3 regions of the Streptomyces glaucus genome follow, and region 3 is predicted to be linked to each of the others. Evidence: riboswitches for the same ligand, from Rfam matches in the RefSeq annotation. Region 3 holds a riboswitch; each other region holds the start of a gene.
The links. A riboswitch is a leader RNA that binds a small molecule or an ion and turns the genes downstream of it on or off. The one in region 3 is predicted to bind cyclic di-AMP.
Positions count from the first base shown of each region.

Region 1: another riboswitch for cyclic di-AMP. It lies ahead of ABD363_RS19795 (transglycosylase family protein); the one in region 3 lies ahead of ABD363_RS02935 (M23 family metallopeptidase).
Region 2: another riboswitch for cyclic di-AMP. It lies ahead of ABD363_RS11745 (M23 family metallopeptidase); the one in region 3 lies ahead of ABD363_RS02935 (M23 family metallopeptidase).

Region 1 is NZ_BAAATK010000026.1:27,612-33,081, forward strand. Features, by position in the region: gene ABD363_RS19775 (Ppx/GppA phosphatase family protein) at 1-254, opposite strand, end outside; gene ABD363_RS19780 (DUF501 domain-containing protein) at 251-790, opposite strand; gene ABD363_RS19785 (FtsB family cell division protein) at 827-1,303, opposite strand; gene eno (phosphopyruvate hydratase) at 1,418-2,707, opposite strand; gene ABD363_RS19795 (transglycosylase family protein) at 3,064-3,840, opposite strand; cyclic di-AMP (ydaO/yuaA leader) riboswitch at 3,845-4,013, opposite strand; gene ABD363_RS19800 (transglycosylase family protein) at 4,190-5,320, opposite strand.
Region 2 is NZ_BAAATK010000012.1:106,821-112,290, reverse strand. Features, by position in the region: gene ABD363_RS11735 (M16 family metallopeptidase) at 1-1,350, shown strand, start outside; gene ABD363_RS11740 (M16 family metallopeptidase) at 1,347-2,735, shown strand; cyclic di-AMP (ydaO/yuaA leader) riboswitch at 2,925-3,124, shown strand; gene ABD363_RS11745 (M23 family metallopeptidase) at 3,138-3,890, shown strand; gene ABD363_RS11750 (GntR family transcriptional regulator) at 4,161-4,856, shown strand; gene ABD363_RS11755 (HPr family phosphocarrier protein) at 5,059-5,340, opposite strand.
Region 3 is NZ_BAAATK010000003.1:5,361-10,830, forward strand. Features, by position in the region: gene ABD363_RS02925 (MBL fold metallo-hydrolase) at 1-1,220, opposite strand, end outside; gene ABD363_RS02930 (SGNH/GDSL hydrolase family protein) at 1,737-2,522, opposite strand; gene ABD363_RS02935 (M23 family metallopeptidase) at 2,801-3,760, opposite strand; cyclic di-AMP (ydaO/yuaA leader) riboswitch at 3,765-3,925, opposite strand; gene ABD363_RS02940 (alpha-galactosidase) at 4,236-5,470, opposite strand, start outside.

The sequences.
Region 1 (5,470 bases), on a different contig from region 3:
GACGCGGAGGTCGCCACGAAGCGCAGGCGCTCGACGCCGTGCTCCTCGATGACCGCCGCGTACTCGCGGCAGGCGGCGAAGGTCCGCTCCAGCGCCTCGGGGGCGAGGCGTCCGGTGCGGTCGACGCCCTGCCCGAGGCGGACGATGGTCATACGGCGGTCCAGCTCGGTCAGCTCACCGGTGTCCGGGTGCGCGTCGGCGACGAGGAGCCGGATGGAGTTCGTACCGCAGTCGACGGCGGCCACGCGGGTCACTTCTCGTCCTCCCCACAGGTGTCGGGAACCGTCACGCACGGCCCCTTGCGCCACCACTCGGGCAGCATGGCGAGGGCCTCGTCGCCCAGCGGGTTCACGCCCGGGCCGGCCGCCAGCGAATGGGCGACCAGGACGTGCAGGCACTTCACCCGGTCCGGCATGCCGCCGGCGCTGGGGAAGCCCGTCAGCTCCTCGATCTCGTCCCGGCGCCGGATGTAGTCCTCGTGCGCGGCGCGGTAGGCGGCGGCCAGCTCCGGGTCGGTGCCCAGCCGGGCCGTCATCTCCTTCATCACGCCCTCCGCCTCCAGCGTGCCGATCGCCGAGGAGGCGCGCGGGCACGTCAGGTAGTACAGCGTGGGGAAGGGCGTGCCGTCGGGCAGCCGCGGCGCCGTCTCCACGACGTCCGGCTGTCCGCACGGACAGCGGTGCGCGATGGCGCGCAGCCCGCGCGGCGGGCGCCCGAGCTGCTGCTTGAACGCCTCGACGTCCGCGTCGGTGGGCTCGGTGCGCCCGGTGGGCGGCGGTGGGGTTTCCATGGCCGTACGAATGTCTCTCTGCTGTCGGTAAGGGGTTCACCGGGCGGAGGCGTCGGACCTGTCGACTCCGTCCCAGAGGTTCGCGTACCAGGGGCGGTCGGCCGTCCCCCGGTCGGCTCGGGACTGCCGGGCCGGGTCCGGGTCGATCATGACGTACCCCGTCTCCCCGGGCATCACGTAGTGCAGCCGTCGCCGGATCTGCTGCTCGGCGTACGCGTCGTCCTGCCAGCGCGCCTTGAGGTCGCGCAGCCGTTCGACCCGCTCACTGGCCTGCTGCTTCTGCCGCTCCAGGTCGGCGATCTCGGCGCGCTGGGAGACGTACTGCCGCATCGGGTAGGCGAGGGCCACGATCAGGGAGCAGACCACCATGGCGAGCAGCGCGGCCCGGCCGGTGAGCCGGGGGCGGCGGGCCTGACGCCGGGTCTGGGAGCGGTAGACCCGGGCCGCCGTCTGCTCGCCGAGCAGCCGCAGTCTGGTCGCGGTGGAGAAACGGTCCCGGTTCTTCACGGGCATCTCGGCTCTCGCCTCCCCTTCCACGCGCGTACGTCCCCGCACACGGTACGGGACCGGGTGCGGGGACGTACGTACGGCGTCTCCTTCAGGAGCGGCGCTCGGCCCTTGCCGGGCTCACCGGTTCGCGGAGCGGAACCGCGGGAAGGCGCTGCGGCCGGCGTACACCGCGGCGTCGTCGAGGATCTCCTCGATGCGCAGCAGCTGGTTGTACTTGGCGACGCGCTCGGAGCGGGCCGGGGCGCCGGTCTTGATCTGGCCGCAGTTGGTGGCGACGGCCAGGTCGGCGATGGTGACGTCCTCGGTCTCGCCGGAGCGGTGGGACATCATGCACTTGTAGCCGTTGCGCTGGGCCAGCTCGACGGCGTCCAGGGTCTCGGTCAGCGAGCCGATCTGGTTGACCTTGACCAGCAGGGCGTTGCCGATGCCCTCGTCGATGCCGCGCTGGAGGCGCTCGGGGTTGGTGACGAACAGGTCGTCGCCGACGAGCTGGACCTTGTCACCGAGCTTGGCGGTGATGTCCTTCCAGCCGTCCCAGTCCTCCTCGCTCAGCGGGTCCTCGATGGAGACCAGCGGGTAGGCGTCGACCAGCTCCGCGTAGTACGCGGTCATCTCCTCGGCGGTGCGCTCCTTGCCCTCGAAGACGTAGCGGCCGTCCTTGTGGAACTCGGTGGCGGCGACGTCCAGGGCCAGGGCGATCTGCTCGCCGGGCTGGTAGCCGGCCTCCCTGATGGCCTCCAGGATGAGGTCGAGGGCCTCGCGGTTGGAGCCGAGGTTCGGGGCGAAGCCGCCCTCGTCGCCGAGGCCGGTGGACAGGCCCTTGGACTTCAGGACCTTCTTCAGGGTGTGGTAGACCTCGGCGCCCCAGCGCAGGGCCTCGGAGAAGGACTCCGCGCCGATCGGGGCGATCATGAACTCCTGGATGTCCACGTTGGAGTCGGCGTGCGCGCCGCCGTTCAGGATGTTCATCATCGGCACCGGCAGCAGGTGCGCGTTCGGGCCGCCCAGGTAGCGGAACAGCGGCAGGTCGCTGGCCTCGGAGGCGGCGTGGGCGACGGCCAGGGAGACGCCGAGGATGGCGTTGGCGCCGAGGGAGCCCTTGTTGTCGGTGGCGTCCAGGTCGAACATGGCCTGGTCGATCAGGCGCTGCTCGGTGGCGTCGTAGCCGACCAGCTCCGGGCCGATCTGCTCGATGACGGCCAGGACGGCCTTCTCGACGCCCTTGCCCTGGTAGCGGCTCGAGTCGCCGTCGCGGAGCTCGATGGCCTCGAAGGCGCCCGTGGAGGCGCCGGACGGGACGGCGGCACGGCCCGTGCTGCCGTCGTCGAGGCCGACCTCGACCTCGACCGTGGGGTTGCCTCGGGAGTCCAGGATTTCCCGGGCTACGACGACGTCGATGGACGGCACGAGCATCTCCTTCTTGAATGTGACGCGGGTTGGCAGGACCGTGACGGCTCCGCGAGTGAACCGTGGTGGCTCTGCGAGACGAGCCTAACCGGCTCGGGGCGATCGGCCAGCCGGTCACCCCTTGCACGGGGGAACCGGGAGTAAATTGTTTCCCGGCGGAACAAAGAGGTCAACGGGCGGCCGCGCCCCCTCCCGCGCCCGTACGCCCCCAGCCACGCAAAAGCCCCGCCCCGGTGCGTACGGGGGAACACGCACCGGGGCGGGGAGCCCGTGGGGACGGGGGGACGGCCCTCACGGGGCTTCCATGACGGAGGACCCGGATGTGAGGGCGCTGTGGCCGGCCCGGGAGCCGCCTCTTACTTCAGGTGCAGCTGCTGGCCCGGGTAGATGAGGTCGGCGTCCTCGACGATGTCCTTGTTCAGCTCGAACAGCTTCGCCCAGCCGCCCCGGACGTCGTGCTCCGCGGCGATCGAGCTGAGGGTGTCGCCCTCGACGACCTTGTACTCGCCGTCGCCCTTCTTGACCTTCTCGCCGGTCGGGGTGGTGACGGTCTTCTGGGCGGCCGGACGCTCGGCGGAGCGGGAGGCCGGCTGCTCGGTGGAGCGGGTGGTGGTCCCGGTGTTCTGCGAGGAGCCGCCCGAGGCCCCGCCGGACCAGTCGTTCGAGGCCCCGCCGGACGAGCCGTTGGAGGCCCCGCCGGACGAGCCGTTCGAGGAGGAGCCGTTCGACGAACCGCTCGACGCGGAACCGCCGCTGTACGCGGCGCCCGACAGGTTCTTGCCGCAGACCGGCCAGGCGCCCTTGCCCTGGCCCGCGAGGACCTTCTCGGCGATCTCGATCTGCTGCGCCTTGGTGGCCTGGTCGGCGGTGGCGGCGTACGCCGTGCCGCCGTACGCGGCCCAGGTGGAGGCGGAGAACTGCAGACCGCCGTAGTAGCCGTTGCCGGTGTTGATGGACCAGTTGCCGCCGGACTCGCACTGGGCGACGGCGTCCCACTCGGAGGCGGTGGCCGCGGAGGCCGTGCCGGACGCCATCAGCGGGGCGGCGACGGCGGCGCCGGTCACACCGGCGATGGCGATGGCACGGGTGGCCTTGTTCGGACGACGGTGCTTGCCCTTGCCGGAAAACAGCATGGTTGGATCCCCTCACCGACGCCTGCGAGGTGAGCTGTCGGGTTCGGGCCGGTCGAGTTGCCCGGCCGCGTCCCTCGCGGGACACGGCTTCACCCCTAGCCGGTTCCGGCCTCAACTGCCGGTTCCGGCGCCTACCTTGGTTCCCCCGCTCCTGCCCACGGCGCTTGACGCGACGACTGTTCCCGGGCGGCCGCTGGCAGGATTCGGCGTTGCGGCAGCCGGGGCCCGCGGTGGCGAGCGGTCACGACCGTAGGCAGGCACGCCGCGGAATTTCAAAGACGATCAGGGCTTCTGAGATCTATCTCTCACTGCGCTTATATGCGACATTCAGCGGGAAACCCGACGCCAACTACCGTCGTTCTCCGCTCGGTTCGGCCCCGACCTCGAGCGTCTGACCGGGGACGATGGTGTTCGGGTCGGCGCCGACGACGTCCCTGTTGCCGTCGTACAGGGTGCGCCATCCGCCTTGGAGGTCAAGGGAGTCGGCGATGGTCCAGAGAGTGTCGCCGGAACGGACGGTGTACGAGCCGTCGACGTCCTCGCGCGTGGCGTCGTCGCCGCGGGAGGCGTGCCGGCCGGAGGAGGCGCTCCTGCGGTCCTCGACCGCCTCTTCGTCGGCGCTGGGGCCGCGGTGGCGGCCGATGCCGGCGGATCCGGTGTCGACCAGATAGGAAGTCCCCACGCTCTGTCCAGAGTTGTCCGCTTCGTCACTCCTGGGGGCGACGCTGGGCGAACCGCCACTTTCCCGGACATCGGCGGACGTGTCGGACTCGGCGGATTCGTCCTTCGCGTTTGACGCATCGTCGGGCGCGGTGGACGGGGACGCCGGGGCCGAAGGCGAGGAGGGAGAGGAAGGACCGGGAGACGTTTCGGGAGACGCCTCATGGGATGTTTCGGGCGAGTCGGACGAGTCACCCGAACCGGGCCGCTCCGAGGAGTCCTTCGCCCCTTCGGCGTCTTCCGAGCCGGCCGATCCCCCCGAACCGGCCGGACTTCCCGATTCCGCCGGGCTCGTCGGCTCTGCCGTGTTCCGGGAGTCCGCGGAACCGCCGGTGTCCTCGCCGGCCGGCTTCCCCTCCGACGCGCCGGCGCCGGTGGACGCCGGGTCGTCCACGAGCCCGGCGAGCAGGCCGCACGTCGGCCACGCGGCGATGCCCTGGTCGGCGAGCATCTTCTCGGCGACGGATATCTGCTGGGACCGGCTGGCCTGGTCGGCGCTGGCCGCGTACGCCAGACCGCCGTACTTCTCCCAGTCCTCCTGGGACAACTGCAGGCCGCCGTAGTAGCCGTTGCCGGAGTTCTCGCTCCAGGCGCCGCCGGTCTCGCACTCGGCGACCCGGTCCCAGGCCGCGCCGTCGGCCGCGCTGGCGCCGGAGGCCCCGAGGAGCGGGATCGCGATGGCGGAGCCGGTCACTCCGGCGGCGACGACGAGGGCCGGAGCCTGGCGGGGGCGGCGGTGACGACCGTTCCCGGAGAGCATACGGGGACCTTTCCCGAGACAGCACGGACGGCGCGGCGGAGCGCACTCGGCGCCGCGCTGATGGGTGAACGTATCCGCAGGAGATCGCTTGTCACAAGTTCATGCCGCACAGATCACGTGAAGATCACAGCCTTGAGGGCGTGTCACGTT
Region 2 (5,470 bases), on a different contig from region 3:
CACACGGCCACAGCCCAGGCAGGCTCCGGGGGCCTGACAGCGACCGAGCACCGCCTGGCCAACGGCCTGCGCGTGGTGCTCTCCGAGGACCACCTGACCCCGGTCGCGGCGGTGTGCCTCTGGTACGACGTGGGCTCGCGCCACGAGGTCGAGGGACGCACCGGCCTGGCTCACCTTTTCGAGCACCTCATGTTCCAGGGGTCCGCCCAGGTCAAGGGCAACGGCCACTTCGAACTCGTCCAGGGCGCGGGCGGTTCGCTGAACGGCACCACCAGCTTCGAGCGGACCAACTACTTCGAGACCATGCCCGCCCACCAGCTGGAGCTCGCCCTCTGGCTGGAGGCCGACCGCATGGGCTCGCTGCTGGCCGCGCTGGACGAGGAGTCCATGGAGAACCAGCGGGACGTCGTCAAGAACGAGCGCCGCCAGCGCTACGACAACGTCCCCTACGGCACGGCCTTCGAGCGGCTGACCGCCCTGGCCTACCCGGAGGGCCACCCCTACCACCACACCCCGATCGGCTCGATGGCCGACCTGGACGCGGCGACCCTGGAGGACGCCCGCCGGTTCTTCCGCACGTACTACGCGCCGAACAACGCGGTGCTGTCGGTCGTCGGCGACATCGACCCCGAGCAGACGCTCGCCTGGGTCGAGAAGTACTTCGGCTCCATCCCGGCCCACGACGGCAAGCCGGAGCCCCGGGACGGCTCGCTGCCCGACATCATCGGCCGGCAGCTGCGCGAGGTCGTCGAGGAGGAGGTCCCGGCGCGCGCCCTGATGGCGGCCTACCGCCTGCCGCACGACGGCACGCGCGCGTGCGACGCGGCCGACCTGGCGCTCACCGTCCTGGGCGGCGGCGAGTCCTCCCGCCTGTACAACCGGCTCGTCCGGCGCGACCGCACGGCGGTGGCGGCCGGGTTCGGCCTGCTGCGGCTGGCCGGTGCGCCCTCGATGGGCTGGCTGGACGTGAAGACGTCCGGTGACGTCGAGGTGCCCGTCATCGAGGCCGCCGTCGACGAGGAGCTCGCCCGGTTCGCCGAGGAGGGCCCCACGGCCGAGGAGATGGAGCGCGCCCAGGCCCAGCTGGAGCGCGAGTGGCTGGACCGGCTCGGCACGGTCGCGGGCCGCGCCGACGAGCTGTGCCGGTACGCGGTCCTCTTCGGCGACCCCCAGCTCGCCCTGACCGCCGTCCAGCGCGTGCTGGAGGTGACGGCGGAGGAGGTGCAGGAGGTGGCCAAGGCCCGCCTGCGCCCCGACAACCGCGCGGTGCTCGTCTACGAGCCGGTCGCCACCGAGGCCGGGGAAGCGGACGCCGCGGCCACCGACGACAACGAGGAGACGGCGAAGTGACCGAGCTCGCCACGATGGAGTTCCACCCCCGGCCCGAGGGAGGCGAGCCCAGGCCCTGGGCGTTCCCGGCCCCCACGCGCGGGACGCTCGGCAACGGCCTGACGGTCCTGCGCTGCCACCGCCCCGGCCAGCAGGTCGTCGCCGTCGAGGTCCTCCTCGACGCCCCCCTGGACGCCGAGCCGGCCGGCCTCGACGGCGTCGCCACGATCATGGCGCGGGCCTTCGCCGAGGGCACCGACAAGCACTCCGCCGAGGAGTTCGCCGCCGAGCTGGAGCGCTGCGGCGCCACCCTCGACACGCACGCCGACCACCCCGGCGTACGCCTGAGCCTGGAGGTGCCGGCCTCCCGCCTGGCCAAGGCGCTCGGGCTGATCGCCGACGCCCTCAGGTCGCCCGCGTTCGCGGACGGCGAGGTGGAGCGGCTGGTGCGCAACCGGCTCGACGAGATCCCGCACGAGCTGGCCAACCCCGCCCGCCGGGCCGCCAAGGAGCTCTCCAGGGAGCTGTTCCCGGCGAGTTCGCGCATGTCGCGCCCGCGCCAGGGCACCGAGGAGACGGTCGCGAACATCGACTCCGCGGCCGTCCGCGCCTTCTACGAGAAGCACGTCCGCCCCGCCACGGCCACCGCCGTGGTCGTCGGCGACCTCACCGGCATCGACCTCGACGCGCTGCTCGGCGACACGCTCGGCGCGTGGACCGGCTCCCCGGCCGAGCCGCGGCCCGTGCCCCCGGTGATCGCCGACGACACCGGCCGGGTGGTCGTCGTGGACCGCCCCGGCGCCGTCCAGACGCAGCTGCTGATCGGCCGCACCGGCCCGGACCGGCACGACGGCGTGTGGCCCGCGCAGGTGCTCGGCACGTACTGCCTCGGCGGCACCCTCACCTCCCGCCTGGACCGCGTCCTGCGCGAGGAGAAGGGCTACACCTACGGCGTGCGGGCGTTCGGGCAGGTCCTCAGGTCCTCCCCGGAGGGCACCGGCGCCGCGATGCTCGCCATCAGCGGCTCCGTGGACACCCCGAACACCGGCCCCGCCCTGCGGGACCTGTGGACGGTGCTGCGCACGCTCGCCGAGGAGGGGCTCACCGACGCCGAGCGCGACGTCGCCGTGCAGAACCTGGTGGGCGTGGCGCCGCTGAAGTACGAGACCGCGGCGGCCGTCGCCGCCACCCTGGCCGACCAGGTCGAGCAGCACCTGCCCGACGACTACCAGGCCACGCTGTACCGCCGGCTCGCCGAGACCGGCACCGTGGAGGCCACCGCGGCGGTCGTGAACGCCTTCCCGGTGGACCGCCTGGTGACCGTCCTCGTCGGTGACGCGGCGCAGATCAAGGAGCCGGTGGAGGCCCTCGGCATCGGTGAGGTCACCGTGGTGTCCGCCGAGTAGCGGCACGCGCGCGGGAGCCCTGGCGACGGATACGTCACCAGGGCTCCCTTATGCCCGGATTGGGGTGGAGGTTGCCTGTCCGGCCTGTGGGATGCGCTACAAAACCCGTGTCGTGTTTGGGGTTTGCGGACCGGCGCGCTTAACGTCTTCCGGGCTGTCCGTCAGGCAGTGCGCCGCACCCGCGGCAGCGGGCAGCCATCGCCGAATCCCCGTACGGCGCGAGCCGGGGGAGCCGGGGACCCACCCTCCTCCCGCCGCCTCCGCGGCTGGAGGGGACCAGCAGTCCCCCCGGGGTGAATCGGGCGCCCGCGCGAGCGCGAGGGGGCCCGTAGGAGACCTTCCTGCTCCGAACCCGTCAGCTAACCCGGCAGGCGAGAGGGAAGGAAAGGACCAGCACACTTCATGGCGTTCACCCGCGCCACCGGGAAGCACCGCCGTTCCGGCCGGACGCACCGCACCACCGCCCGCGCGGCGGGCGTCGCGGCCCTCACCACCACCGGTGTCATCGGCGCCGCCGCGGCCCCCGCCCTCGCCGCCGAGCAGACCGGCCTCACCCCCGTCCTCGCCCTCGGGGAGTCCTTGGCCGACCAGATCGAGGCCCAGGCCGCCGCCCAGAAGCAGGCCGCCGAGGAGGCCGCCGCCGAGCAGCGGGCCGCCCGGATCGCGCGCAAGGAGGCGGCCGAGGCGGCGAAGAAGGCGCGCGAGGCCAAGGAGCGCGCCGCCCGCGAGGCCGAGCGCAAGCGCCTGAACACCTACGTGCCGCCCATCGCCGGCTCCTACGTCTCCACCGGCTACCGGGCCGGCGGCGCCGTCTGGTCCTCCGGCACCCACACCGGCGTCGACTTCCACGCGGCCGGCGGCACCCCCGTCCAGGCGGTCGGCGCCGGCACCGTCGTCGAGGCCGGCTGGGGCGGCGCGTACGGCAACCAGGTCGTGATCAGGATGCACGACGGCACGTACACCCAGTACGGCCACCTGTCGTCCATCGGCGTCTCGGTGGGCCAGGCGGTGCTCCCGGGCCAGCGGATCGGCCTGTCCGGCGCGACCGGCAACGTCACCGGGCCGCACCTGCACTTCGAGGCCCGCACGGCCGCCGGGTACGGCTCCGACATCGACCCGGTCGCCTACCTCCGCTCGCACGGCGTGGACCTCTGACGCCGTACGCCCCGCGCACGGGGTCCGGCCCCGCACGCCCCGCCCGCGGGGCCCGGCGCCGCACGCTCTCGTGAACGTCCGACGGCGGACGGTCGCGTTTCCCGAGGCCCCGGCTCCCCGAGCCGGGGCTTTCGGCGTTCCGCACGGCCGGATGTCCAAAAAATATCCATGATTTCCGGGCCGCCGTCGGAAATTCCGGCTCATTGCAATAGAGTCACGGAACACGCGTCCATCGTCGGCGTTTCACGGGGATTAAGGCGGAGGTCGGTCATGCGTATTCCGGCGCACTCGGTGTGCACGGCCATCCGGGACGACATCGTCGCGGGTGTCCACGAGCGCGGCAGCCGCCTCACCGAGGAACTCCTCGCGCGCCGCTACGGCGTCTCGCGCGTCCCCGTGCGCGAGGCCCTGCGCACCCTGGAGGCCGAGGGCTTCGTGGTGACCCGGCGGCACGCGGGCGCGTGCGTCGCGGAACCCACCGAGCAGGAGGCCGCCGACCTGCTGGAGATGCGCGGGCTCCTGGAGCCGCTCGGCGCCTTCCGGGCCGCCCAGCGGCGCACCGAGGCCCATCTGAAGGTGTTGCGCGGCCTGGTCAGGATCGGCCAGGAGCGCGCCCGCCGGGGCGGCGGCGAGGACCTGCGCTCCCTGGGCGGCTGGTTCCACGAGACGCTCGCCCAGGCCTCCGGCAGCCCCGCCCTGACCGCGACGCTGACCCAGCTGCGCCATAAGATCGCCTGGATGTACACCGTGCAGGCGCCCGCCGGACCCGTGGAGACCTGGGCGGAGCACGGGGCGATCGTGGACGCCGTGGCGCGCGGCGACGGCGAACGCGCGCGGGCGCTGACGGCGCTGCACAACGAGCGCGCGGCCGCCGCGCACCGGCTGCGGTTCGCCCCGGGCGCGGACCGTCCGGAGCGTGTGAGGAACTCGCAACCTCCCGTAAACATGCCGAGCCTGCGGCATTAACAAGGAGGCCGTATACAAAGAGCAGGAAATTCCCGGGGGGATTGTTCCTGCTGCCCGGAAATGAAAAACCCGAAGGGCTTGCCCGGTAATTCGGACGAGCCCTTCGGGGGTGCGGGACGGCGTCCCGGAATCGACGGCGTCCCCGCCGCCGGCCGGAAATCCGGCCGTGCGCGGCCGGCCTCGCGAAAGCCGCGCAGGGGCGTCAGACGGTCTCGGGGAGCTCCTCCAGGCCCTCGGAGACCAGCTTCGCCAGCCGGTCCAGGGCGGTGTCGGCGCCCTCGGCGTCCGACGCGAGGACGATCTCCTCGCCGCCCTGGGCGCCCAGGCTCAGGACGGCCAGCATGGAGGCCGCGTTGACGGGGGTGCCGCCTGCCTTGGCGATCGTCACCGGGACGCCTGCGGCCGTGGCGGCCCGGACGAAGATGGAGGCGGGGCGGGCGTGGAGGCCCTCGGCCCAGCCGACGTTGACGCGGCGCTCAGCCATGTGTTGCTGCCCTTCGGTGTTCAGGGTTGTCTAGACCAGTTTCCCATATCGTGAAGCATGCCCGGAGGAACGCGCGTCCCTCCGGGGCGGCGGCCGGGCCGCGGCCTCGGCCCGGACCTCCGTCCCCCAC
Region 3 (5,470 bases):
TCGCCCACGAGGTCGAGGCCGTCACGGGACGTCTCCGGGGTGATCTCCGGGACGGGCCACTTGCGGTTCAGCGGCAGGGACACCTCCCGCCACCAGGGGTGCGTGGGGAGGTCTCCGGCGGGCTCGAAGGGCCGGCCCGGGACCGGGACGGCGATCGCCTGTCCGACCGCGTCGGCCGCGGCCAGCGTCCACTCCCCCGGCTCGGCCCAGGGATGCGACGCGAGGTTGAACGTCCCCCAGTGGATCGGCAGCAGCACCCCGCCCGGACCGCCCCCCTGCAGGTCGAGGTGGGCCTGCACCCCCTGGGCGGGCGTCATGTGGATGTCCGGCCACGGCCCGGGCAGCGGCGTGGAGTCCGTGTGGTCCTTGGGCCAGAACTCGCTGTACGCGCCGATCTGGATCATCGTGGCGTCGAACGGGCCGTGCCCGGCGCCGATGTCCTTGAAGCCCTCGAAGTACCCGGTGTCGCCGCTGTGGTAGACCCGGTGCTCCTCACCGGCGACGACCCAGGAGGCCCACAGCGTGTGCTGGGTGTTGCGCAGGCCGCGGCCGCAGAAGTGGCGGGCCGGGGTGGCGGTCAGGGTGAGGCCGCCGACCTCCGTCGTCTCGTGCCAGTCCAGCTCGCGCAGCCGGCCGGCGGAGACACCCCAGTGCTCGAGGTGGGCGCCGACCCCGAGCGGCACGGCGAACAGGGTGTCCGTGCCGGCCAGCGCCTTGATCGTGGGCATGTCCAAGTGGTCGTAGTGGTCGTGCGAGACGACGACGACGTCGACCGGGCCGAGCGCGGCGAGCGGCACCGGAACCGGGTGCAGCCGGCGCGGTCCGGCGAAGGCGAACGGCGAACAGCGCTCGCCCCACACGGGGTCGAACAGCACCCGCTGCCCGTCGATCTCCGCCAGCACGCTGGAGTGGCCCATCCAGGTCAGGCGCAGCCCGGTGGCGGGGGGCCGGGATATGTCGGCGAGCGTGGTGGCGTGCACCGGGACGGCGCCCCGCGGGGCGCGGCGGGCGCGCGCCTCCCGGTCGAGGTAGACCTTCGCGAGGTCCTTCCCCGAGCCGGAGGGCCGGGTCCGGGCGGGGCCGCCGGGGTTCTGGAACACCCCGTTCGCGAAGTGGGGCGATCTGCGGATGCGCGCCATGCGCTCCCCGCTCGGGTCCACGCCGAAGGCCGCGGGCCGCAGCGCGCTGACCCCCGAGTTCAGGGAACGGAAACCGGCCACGGTACCTCCAGGTGGAGTCGATCAGGCTCTCCATTATGGCCGCCCCCTTCGATCCGCCGGCCCGCTTCGCCGTTCCCGCCGCTGCCGCGTCCGGGCCGCCCGCGCGCCGTATCCGTGAGGGCGCCCGTGCGCGGCGCCGTGGCGGCATCCGGGGAGTGGTCCCACGGCCCGTGCCCCCGCCCGCCCCGCCCCGGCCCCTCTTCCTCCGCCTGGTGGCGTGGTCCTCCGGGCGCACCTGCGGCGAGGTCCCCGGCCCCGGCGGGCGCTGGGCCACCACCCGCGCGCTTTGTGGCTCGAGCGGTCCCCGTGGCGAGGCGGGACCGGTTCGGTCCCGCCCGGAGGTGCGGTGCCGCGGCCGGTCGCTTCCCCGGCGGGCCCGCCGGGGGCCGACGCCGCACCCGGGCCTGGTGCCGGGTGCGGAAGGGGCGGGCGCCGTCCGGGAACCGGGGCCGGGGTTCTGCGGGCGGTCACGGACCCGGGAGATCCGGGCTGCCCCCGCTCCTGCTCAGCCCCGGCTCAGGCCACCGAAGCGATCCGCATCCTGATGTCCTCCAGCGCCAGCCGCCCCTTCGCCGTCACCCGGTCCCCGGACGACTCCCCGCGCAGCCTGCGCCCGATCCACGGCACCAGGTAGTCGCGCGCCCACTGCACGTCGTCCCGGCGGATCTCCAGGGTGCCGCGCGGCGGCAGCGGCGGCCAGGGCTGCTCCGGGTCGGCCGGCACCTCCAGGCCGAGGACCTGCCCGGCGCGCAGCGCCACGCGCGTGTGCCCCTCGGGCGACAGGTGCAGCCGGTCGGCGTCCCAGGCCCTGCGGTCCTGGACGCTCCGGAGCGACCACAGGTCGAGCACCGGACAGCCGTACCGGTCGGCGATGGCCCGCACGTGCCCGTTGTACGTGGCGATCTTGCCGCGCAGATGCTTGAGCACGGGCACCCCGCGGGTGTCGAAGCCGGTCGTCACCATGACGGTGCCGGCCGCCTCGGTGAGCGCGGCGACCGCCCGTTCGAAGCGCTCGGCCACGTCGTCCGGGTCGGTGCCGGGCCGGATGATGTCGTTGCCCCCCGCGCAGAACGAGACCAGGTCCGGCGCCAGTTCGACGGCCCGCGGCACCTGGTCCGCCACGATCTGGTCGAGCAGCTTGCCGCGTACGGCGAGGTTGGTGTAGGTGAAGTCGCCTTCCGGCCTGAGGTCCGCGAGCAGCACGGCGAGCCGGTCGGCCCAGCCGACGAACGCCCCGTCGGGGCCGGGGTCGCCGACGCCCTCGGTGAAGCTGTCCCCCACCGCAACGTACGACCCGATCACTGATCTGCTGTCACTCTTCGAATCGTCTGCCACATGACCATGATTCACCGTGGAATGTGACCTACGCGACCGTAAGGAGGGGTTGACGGGCGGTGAGATAAGCCACTCCTAAAGTGTTGGCCAATTCCGGAATAGGGCTTTGTCCAGGGGTGTTGGCGCCCCGGACCCGTTGCTCGCGGAGCACGGCGGCCGGATCCGGGGACCGAAGACCGAAGGCCGGACCCGGGGATCGGGGTCCGGCCTTCGGCGGCTCGTCGGGCGGGCGGTGCCGGCCGGTGTCAGATGGAGACGCCGTGCGAGCGGAGGTAGGCCACCGGGTCCACGTCCGAGCCGTAGTTCGGCGTGGTGCGGATCTCGAAGTGCAGGTGCGGCCCGGTCACGTTGCCGGTCGCGCCGGACAGGCCGACCTGCTGACCGGCGGTCACGGTCTGACCGGTCGAGACCGACAGCGAGGACAGGTGGGCGTACTGGGCGTAGTGGCCGTCGTCGAGCTTGATGACGACCTGGTTGCCGTACGCGCCGCCCCAGCCCGCGGAGACGACCGTGCCCGCGGCCACCGCCTTGAGGGAGGTGCCGGTCGGGACGACGAAGTCGACACCGGTGTGGTAGCCGCTGGACCACATGCTGCCGGCCACGCGGTAGGCGGTGCCGACGCCGGCGCCGCTCACCGGGAGGGTGTAGCCGCTGGAGGCGTTCGTGGTGCCGGCGGACTGCCCGGCGGCCGCGTCCTGCTCGGGGGACGCGGCCGACGAGGGCTTCGACGGGGCGGACTGCGTGGACTCGGAGGGCTGCGCGGGCTCCGCCGACGGCTGCGCCGCGGAGGACTCGGGGGACTCCGACGGGGAGGAGGACTCGGCGGTGCTCGTCGCGGCCTTCTTGCCGAGCGCGAGCTTCAGGCCGGGGTGGATCAGCGACGGGTCGTCACCGACGGCCTCGCGGTTGTCCGCGTACAGCTTCTTCCAGCCGCCGCTGACGTTCTCCTCGTCGGCGATCTTCGAGAGGTAGTCGCCGGCCTTCACGGTGTAGGTCCGCGTGCCCGTGTTCTCGTCCGCGGTCGTCCTCTCGGCGGCCGGCAGGGACTGGACGGCCTTTTCCGGGACGGACTGGGCGGGCGCGGCGTGGGCACCCGTGGCTCCCAGGAGCGGGAGGGCGAGCGCGGCGCCGCCGGTTCCGGCGGCGGCGATGGAACGGGTGAAACGCTGGGTCTTGCTGCGGCGGTGCTTACCCTTCGCGGGCATGGCGCATTCCTCTCCGGCGCCTGCGAGGTGAGCTGTCGGGTGCGGACTGGAGATGTCCGGTCGCGCCGAGGGGCGCGGCTTTACCCCAAGCCTGGTCCGGGAACCGGAACAGGCAGTCGTACCTGTGGGTCCCCCGCTCCTGCCGTACACGGGTGGGTGGGTGTGCGGGCTCCGGTCGGCGGCAGGATTCGGCGTCCGTCCGGATCGGTGGCGAACGTAAGCGACCAGGACGCACAGGGACAAGCGAAGGTTGTGCGGAATTGCGGATCGACTTGATCCACTACTGGAATCCCCGGTCACCCTCCGTCGATTTCGGCCCTGTTTCCTTTCCGGAAATCCCTTGTGGGTCACGCGAATTACGTGAGCATGACGGGCAACGGACGGTCACGGGTATGACGCTCCTCACGTGACGCCGCTCCAGCTCCCCTCAGCGCGCAGGGAGTTACAGCAAAAGCCGCCAATACGGACAGAAGGGTCAGAGGCGACGCAAGTGGATGACCGTCGCATCGAGGTCGCCTCGCAACCCGGTCCGCAGCCCGTGGTGCAACAGCACCGCCCCCCGGTGCACTTCGCCCGTTTCGCGGCATTCATACGATGCTGCCGGGTCGAGACCACGCAGCCGGAGCGCCGGGACGGGCTCGCCGTGGTGCTGCGCCTGGAGCCAGGCGAGGACGGCGGTCTCGTCGCCGAGCACGTACTGCACGGCGCTCAGGCCGCCCCGGGGCGGCCTGAGCCGGTGGAGCTCCCCGCGCTGCACCAGGGGCCGGATCTCCTTGTAACGGCTCACCCACTCCCGGGCCTCGGCGAGCTCCTCCCCGGTCCACTTCGTGAGGTCGCCGCCGATGCCGAGCACCCCGGCCATGGCGCTCACGAACCGGAACCGCAGGGAGCTCTTCCGGCCGTTGAGCATGGCGTTCGGGCTGTCGGTGACCCAGGCGGCCATCACGCGGGCCGGGTGGATCTGGCTGAAGCCCTCCTGGATGGCGAGCCGGTCGAGCGGGTCGGTGTTGTCCGAGGTCCACACCTGGTCGGTGCGGGCGAGCACGCCGAGGTCGATCCGGCCGCCGCCGCCCGAGCAGGACTCGAAGGCGACCCCCGGGTGGGCCGCCCGCAACCGGTCCAGCAGCGCGTACAGGGCGCGCACATGGTCGACCCACAGCCGCTGCGGATACGGGTCGCCGGGCCAGCCCGCGTCGGTGAAGCAGCGGTTGAAGTCCCACTTGACGTAGTCGATCGGGGCGCTGGAGAGGAGCCCGTCGAGCTGCTCCCACAGGTACTCCCGGACGTCCTCGCGGGCGAGGTTGAGGACGAGCTGATGGCGGAACTCCGTCCGCCTGCGTCCCTTCTGGTGCTGCACCCAGTCCGGGTGGGCGCGGTACAGGTCGCTGTCCGGGTTGACCATCTCGGGCTCGACCCAGATGCCGAACCGCATGCCGAGGCCGTGCACGTACGCGGCGAGCGGGGCCAGGCCGCGGGGGAAGCGGTCGGGGTTGGGCGTCCAGTCGCCGAGGCCGGCCCGGTCTCCGGTGCGCGCGCCGAACCAGCCGTCGTCGACCACGAACAGTTCGACGCCCAGCTCCGCGGCCCGCCGCGCGAGCGCCCGCTGCTGCTCCTCGGAGATGTCGAACCCGGTGGCCTCCCAGGAGTTGTACAGCACCGGCCGGTCCCGGTCCGCGTCCGGGACGACGTACGCGCGCTGGTAGGCGTGCC